3 regions of the Sporosarcina sp. FSL K6-5500 genome follow, and region 2 is predicted to be linked to each of the others. Evidence: riboswitches for the same ligand, from Rfam matches in the RefSeq annotation. Region 2 holds a riboswitch; each other region holds the start of a gene.

Region 1 (2,270 bases), 1.9 Mb from region 2:
CTTCATAATTCCCCCTCGTGGAGCTGGTAATTTGGAAACAGCTTCTTACTATACTAGCAAAGCATATTGAAAGCAACCAATCGATGTATTTAGTATTTTCTCTTATAGCGATTTCCATACCTTTAACGGAACGATACCCTATCTTAAATAAAACAAAACCGGCTGAAAATCCGTAGATTTTCAACCGGTTTTTCAATCTTCATCTTTAATGTCACGATCGGGTGGAATAGGTTCGTTCCGCCATTCATCGATTTGGTGTTTTAACATTTCGAGCTGTTCTAAATAGAGTCCAAACTGATCTTTGTTAATAAGGAATTTTTCACCATCATGGACGGAACGGATGCGACCTTCCCGCACGTACTTTTCTACTTGTTCGACAGGCATACCTAGATGTTCAGCGGTTTCTTGGATTGTTATGTACATCGATCCATCTCCTTAAAAAATCCCTCTATTTCAATCGCTAACAGTGAAATGGAGGGGATGGGTTATGTTAAATAAGTTTTTCGAATTTCAAACGTTTATTTAAAATCATCATAATCGGAATCCCGATAGCCATAACGACGAATTCACCTATTGCGACTGTTAACCAGGTAAGTAGGAAAGGCAGTTCTAATGCTAGATTCAACTCGAAAGCAATGATGAACATTGTAAAGGTGAAAACAAGCGTGTTGAAGACCATTCGCTTGAATATTCCAGATATGAATTTAGCAGAGAAAATCGTAATTGAAAGGGCTAGGATTGATTGGCTTACCCCAAAAAATAAGTCATACATACCAAGTGGGGAAAATAAGTTTGTCACAAATACACCAAGCACAATTCCAAATATGAGCTTTTTATTGAACACGACAAGATGGTTGAACATCTCAGGGATTCTAAATTGGATGGCTGAGTATGCTAATGGTGCTATTAATAGGGAAACAGCTACATATAAAGCGGCGATAATCCCGCTAATGGCCATTGTTTTTATTTTCATTATTCATTTCCTCCTAGTTTTTTTAGCGTGGGATGGTTGACGAACCACGTGTTAAAAAGCCTGCAATCCAGTGTATCATAGTGTTTTTGATTCGTACATGTCAATACATGTGAAAAATGAAGAAGTAAGAATTTGGATAGGATAAATATCGATGTCAGAGTCTCGTTGGGCCATGGAACAGCTCGGTATAAATGATCGAGAAAAGTGTAGGAATGATGAATGTGGTTAATCAAGGCGAGGGAAAAGAGCTATCAACCTCTAGGGGAAATAGCTCTTCTTTGGGAGTTTAATGAATTTTCTAACCTTTCGGATCTAAAGGTTTGTTCGCTTTGCCATCCAGTTCCGTATGGCAGTAATAACTTCTTTTAATTCCATCCCGCTGTCCGTTAGCTCATATCCAACTATAGTAGAAGAAGGCTCAAGTTGTTTTTTTGTAACGAGGCCTTCTTTGATTAATTCATTCAACCGTTCTGTTAAAAGTCGATCTGATATCCCTGGAATACCTTCAGTGATTTCATGAAAACGCTTGGGTCCGGACATTAGTGTATAAATAATTACCCCCATCCATCTCTTACCAATAAATTCAATTGTATCGTGAAAGTTGTTGCAGACATGTGATGAATTCCCACAATTTTTCGGTTGATTCACTAGTCGAACCTCCATTCTGCTTTATCTTTCATCTATCTTAACATGTATCGTTAGGGTTGACATAACAAACTTACTAATGGTAAGTTGAATGCAGGTACTTACTATTAGTAAGTTTTAGAAAGGGAGGCAATACAATGACTACAACATTGAACTCACATTTATATAGTGTAATGAAGGACAGAAAATCGGTAAGGGTGTTCGATCCGAACGCTACAATCGCAAAAGAGGAAATTGCAGAAATGCTGAAGCTGGCAACAATAGCTCCTTCATCTAGTAACCTGCAATCTTGGAGTTTTATAGTTATCCAAGACCCCGAGGTGAAGAAAGAACTGCAAGTAATCGCTAACAATCAAGTCCAGGTGGGGGATTCATCTGCCGTTATCGCTGTCTTAGGTAATATCGATGCGTATAAAAAAGTGGAGCAAATCTATACGCAAAATGTTGCAGAAGGTCATATGGATGAGTCGATTAAAGATCGTACGATTGCCAGTACGAATGCGGTCTATCCAACTATTCCAAGAGAGGCAAGAATGAATATCGCTTCTTTTGATGCGGGGCTTGTTTCTATGCAATTGATGTTGATTGCCAAAGAAAAAGGCTATGATACTTCAACAATAGGTGGCTTTGATAAAGTGAAATTTGCTGAGAG
Region 2 (2,270 bases):
TTCATTATTTTGTATTTCGGAGAGACAGATGTGAAGGACTGCGGTCGCTGTGCAAATTGTACCGACACACGTGAAAGTACGGATGTGACTGAAGACGTTCAAAAAGTATTGTCATGTGTCATTCGAATGGGACAACGGTTTGGCAAGGCGATGATTGCACAAGTATTAACAGGATCTCGGAACAAGAAGGTGATTGAATTCGGTTTCGATAAATTAACGACATACGGTTTAATGAAAGGGCGTAGCGCAAAAGATATATCTGATTTCATCGAGTTCATCATTTCAGAAAGTTATCTTGGCGTGGAGAATGGGCAGTTTCCAACCATTTACGTCAGTGAACAAGGGAAAGATGTGCTGACAGGCAAAGTGACTGTCAATCGAAAAGTGACTGTTATTACAATGCAAGTTGCGAATGATGATCCACTATTCGACCAGCTTCGTGCACTACGTATGAAACTGGCTCAAGAAGCGGGTGTACCGCCGTTCGTCGTCTTTTCAGATAAAACGTTGCGTGATATGGCGGCCAGAATGCCTGTGACTAACGATGATTTCCTCGAAGTAAATGGTGTTGGTCTTGCGAAATTGGAAAGATACGGGGAAGCATTCATGGAAGAAATCAAGACTTTTCAAATGCAAAACGCATAAAAAATACCCGGACAATGAACAGTCCGGGTATTTTTTTGTTTATCAAATTATCTATTATCAACTTTTTCCGGATACATATCGTGATTCATCATCCGGTGTTCCGCCATTTGTTCATATTTTGTTTCGGGTTTGCCATAGTTGCAATAAGGATCGATTGACAAGCCGCCACGCGGCGTAAATTTCCCCCATACTTCGATATAACGCGGTTCAATTAGTTTGATTATGTCATTCATAATAATATTGACGCAGTCTTCATGAAAGTCGCCATGATTTCGGAAACTGAATAGATATAATTTGAGTGCTTTACTCTCCACAAGTTTTTTATCCGGCACAAAACTGATATACATCGTCGCGAAATCGGGTTGCCCTGTCATCGGACAAAGTGATGTAAACTCCGGACAGTTGAATTTAACAAAGTAATCGCGATCCACATGCATATTGTCGACAGCCTCTAAAACATCGGGGTTGTACTCGTACACGTATTTCGTGTTTTGATTGCCGAGCAAAGTTAAGTCGGTCAATGTTGCTTCATCTCTTCCAGCCAATTAAAAAAACCTCCCGTATATTTTGTCAGGGAGGTCCATAGGCGCCGGGAAAACGGCCATATCGAATGCACATGGCGTAAATTCCGTCATCCATAGTTTTTTATAGAGGGTCGCTATGAACCTCTCCCGAACAGGGTATTCATTTCGTATCTGACATTATAGGACGTGCGATGATTTGTCAATAGATCCTTTTTTCTTCAAGCCAATCAAGGCATATAAAGCGACAGCGAGGAGGATGAATCCTGTCAGCATGAAAGCGCCTCGGTACTCCAAGTCCAAGAATCCAATCAAGCTTGAACCTGCAACGACACCAATCGAGAAGAACGCGTAAAAGTAACCATATGCTTTCCCGCGAAATTCAGGAGATGAAGAATCGATTAGCAGCGAGTTGATGGATGGGAAGAGGAAAGCGAATCCAGCCCCATAAATACACATTGCAATATATAAGTAATTCAATTCCTCAACTTGACTCAGGAACAGCATACTTAATCCCATAAGTGTTATTCCGAATGCAAGTGTCACAACTGGCCGTACACGGTCAAAAACTCGATTGATGGGCAATAAGAAGATGAGAATAGCGACGACGCCAAATGTGCTTAGTAACAACCCCGTTGTTTTGGTATCAAATCCAAGTGATTCAACTTTTAGCGGCAACACAAGGGCAAGTACACCTTGTGAGAACATTAAGAAGAATGCTCCCGCGAATGCTCTGACCATCCCCGGATGTTGGAAAAGATATCTGACACGGAAACTGTCAGCTCCTTTTGAAGGCTGTTTTCGTACATATGTAAACGATCGGAGAACAAAGAATGCAAGTATTGCCAGTAGCATCATGATGCCGCCGTTGACCGCCATAATAAAAGGTGTACTTGTTTTAGCTGCCACAATACCACCATAAGCTGGACCGATAATCGCTGCCAATCCAACGAATGCACCTGAAATTGCAACACTTTTACCTCGTTTAGATTCTTCTGCACGATTTGCCAGGAAAGTGAACGCAGCTGGTACAATTAGCCCTTCCATAAAACCATGGACAAAGCGGACACCGAGCAATGACATTGGTCCATCAACAAACGCGTA
Region 3 (2,270 bases), 370 kb from region 2:
CGTCCCAACTGCCAGATGACATTTGAATCCGTACCAAAATACGTTTTTCCCTTCACTGTTCTTCTTTATTCCCCACTTTGGTTGTGTGGGAACTGAGGAACGAAGTTCCTTAAGCGGTATATCAAGTTGGTATTCAATTTTCTTTTCGTAAACCGGAAGATTCGCTTCTATTTCGGCTTTATCAATTAGCCATTGTTCACGTTCCTCTTTCTTTTTACGCCCTCGTTTTTGGGGTTCTTTTTCAACCTTATCTGATTTATATGGAGCACGATCACGTGCTTCTACATGCGTTGCATCAATGGCTATCGTTTCATCTGAGACGAAACCTTCTGATATAGCCTGAAGAAGTAGGCTTTCTTGAACAATTTCTAACGCATCAGAATCGCTAATCAATGTGATCATACGTGAATAAGAAGCTTCGGATGGGATTTCATCTGATACCAAGAATCCACAATCAACTTTAAATCGTAAGTCTGTAGAGAGACGTTTTACTAAGTCTTTAATAAAAGGAATACGCTCGGTGATTCGGATGATCAATGAATAGATCATTGCAGAGTAATTAAGCGATTGTTTAGGTCCGAATCTAGACTTTTTCATTACTACGTCAAGGATCGGATGAATCTCAATACCGGATAAAATTGAATTAAATCGATGGGTAGGTTCCAAATCAAATAAAACTTTCATGTCAAACAGGCTTTCTTGTCGTATAATAGGCATAGAGCATTTCTCCAGTCTGTTAATGTGTGTGTCAGAACTCTCATTATACAGGATTTGGGGAGGTGCTCTATTTTCTTGCCGTTTTATACTTAGAGCCGCAAGGGCTCAGAGATATGAAATTGATTCACCTAATTAAACAATTCATTAAACGATAGACTTATAATACGCGGATTGTATTATAAGAATTGTGTGCGCAACTGTTTCCAAACCCCTCTTCTAATCCCTTCCATCACCTATTTATGTTATCATTAACGTTGTTCAAAAAAAGAGGTTCGAAAACTCCCTCTCTAAAAAACTAAGGAGATGTTTTATAGTGAAAAATGAAAAAGCGGTTGTCGTCTTTAGCGGCGGCCAAGATAGTACGACATGCCTGTTTTGGGCATTGAAAAATTTCCGTGAAGTTGCTACGGTGACGTTTGACTATGGTCAGCGCCATTCGGAGGAAATCGAGTGTGCTAGAAAAATTGCAGATGAGCTTGGGGTATCGTTTAAAGTACTGGATATGAATTTGATCAACCAACTGTCAGCAAATGCCTTGACGCGAGATGATATCGAAGTGAATGAAGTAGAAGGTGAATTGCCGTCGACTTTCGTTCCAGGCAGGAATCATTTATTCCTGTCATTTGCCGCGGTCTATGCAGATGCGATTGGTGCTCGGCACTTAATTACGGGTGTCAGTGAAACGGATTTTAGCGGTTATCCTGATTGCCGTGACAATTTTATAAAATCGTTGAATGTGACACTGAATTTAGCTATGGACGGGCGGTTTGTCATCCATACGCCTTTGATGTGGCTCGATAAGTCCGAAGTTTGGGCTTTGTCTGACGAACTTGGTGCGTTCGACTTTGTGCAGAACAAGACACTTACTTGCTACAACGGAGTTCCGAGTACAGGCTGCGGGAAATGTCCTGCCTGTGTGTTACGGAATGACGGTCTCGCTACCTATTTATCTAAAAAGTCTGTAGGTGTCTCTGAATGATGCAGCAATTTTATCCGCAAGTTCAGCATTCATATCGTTTTGAATTAAACAAAGACATGCATTTTTCTGCGGCACATTTCATTCCAAGCGAAGATGCTGGAAAATGCCAAGTAATGCACGGTCATACGTATTACTTAAACATAACAATTGGAGGAAATGAACTGGATTCAATCGGTTTCCTGATTGATTTCAAGGAACTCAAAAACCTCATTCATGATAAATACGATCATTCTGTGTTGAATGATCATCCTGAATTTAAGAACAATTTCCCGACGACCGAGAAATTGGCAGAACAGGTTTGCAAATCAATCCAGGAAGTTCTTCTAACTAGAAACAACAAGCCTGTCTGCCTTCAAGTCATAGTCCGAGAAACGCCGACTAGCTATGTCATCTATCGTCCTGAACAGGAGGTAGTCCTATGAAGATTCCTGTTATGGAAGTATTCGGTCCGACTATTCAAGGCGAAGGAATGGTCATGGGGTTAAAGACGATGTTTGTTCGAACAGCTGGATGTGATTATTCTTGTTCTTGGTGCGATTCCAGTTTTACTTGGGACGGTTCGGGAAAAAGCACT

Evidence for each region. A riboswitch is a leader RNA that binds a small molecule or an ion and turns the genes downstream of it on or off. The one in region 2 is predicted to bind preQ1.
Region 1: linked by a shared signal. The riboswitch ahead of MKX62_RS06265 (QueT transporter family protein) and the one ahead of queF (preQ(1) synthase) in region 2 are both predicted to bind preQ1.
Region 3: linked by a shared signal. The riboswitch ahead of queC (7-cyano-7-deazaguanine synthase QueC) and the one ahead of queF (preQ(1) synthase) in region 2 are both predicted to bind preQ1.

What each region holds. Positions count from the first base shown of each region.
Region 1 is NZ_JBBOTP010000001.1:1,375,060-1,377,329, reverse strand. Features, by position in the region: gene MKX62_RS06275 (BCCT family transporter) at 1-6, opposite strand, end outside; gene MKX62_RS06270 (excisionase family DNA-binding protein) at 193-423, opposite strand; gene MKX62_RS06265 (QueT transporter family protein) at 491-973, opposite strand; PreQ1 riboswitch class I at 981-1,027, opposite strand; gene MKX62_RS06260 (winged helix-turn-helix transcriptional regulator) at 1,286-1,621, opposite strand; gene MKX62_RS06255 (nitroreductase family protein) at 1,756-2,270, shown strand, end outside.
Region 2 is NZ_JBBOTP010000001.1:3,321,162-3,323,431, forward strand. Features, by position in the region: gene recQ (DNA helicase RecQ) at 1-645, shown strand, start outside; gene queF (preQ(1) synthase) at 693-1,190, opposite strand; PreQ1 riboswitch class I at 1,277-1,320, opposite strand; gene MKX62_RS15915 (MFS transporter) at 1,347-2,270, opposite strand, start outside.
Region 3 is NZ_JBBOTP010000001.1:3,695,055-3,697,324, reverse strand. Features, by position in the region: gene MKX62_RS17680 (IS1182 family transposase) at 1-717, opposite strand, end outside; PreQ1 riboswitch class I at 979-1,022, shown strand; gene queC (7-cyano-7-deazaguanine synthase QueC) at 1,028-1,696, shown strand; gene queD (6-carboxytetrahydropterin synthase QueD) at 1,693-2,118, shown strand; gene queE (7-carboxy-7-deazaguanine synthase QueE) at 2,115-2,270, shown strand, end outside.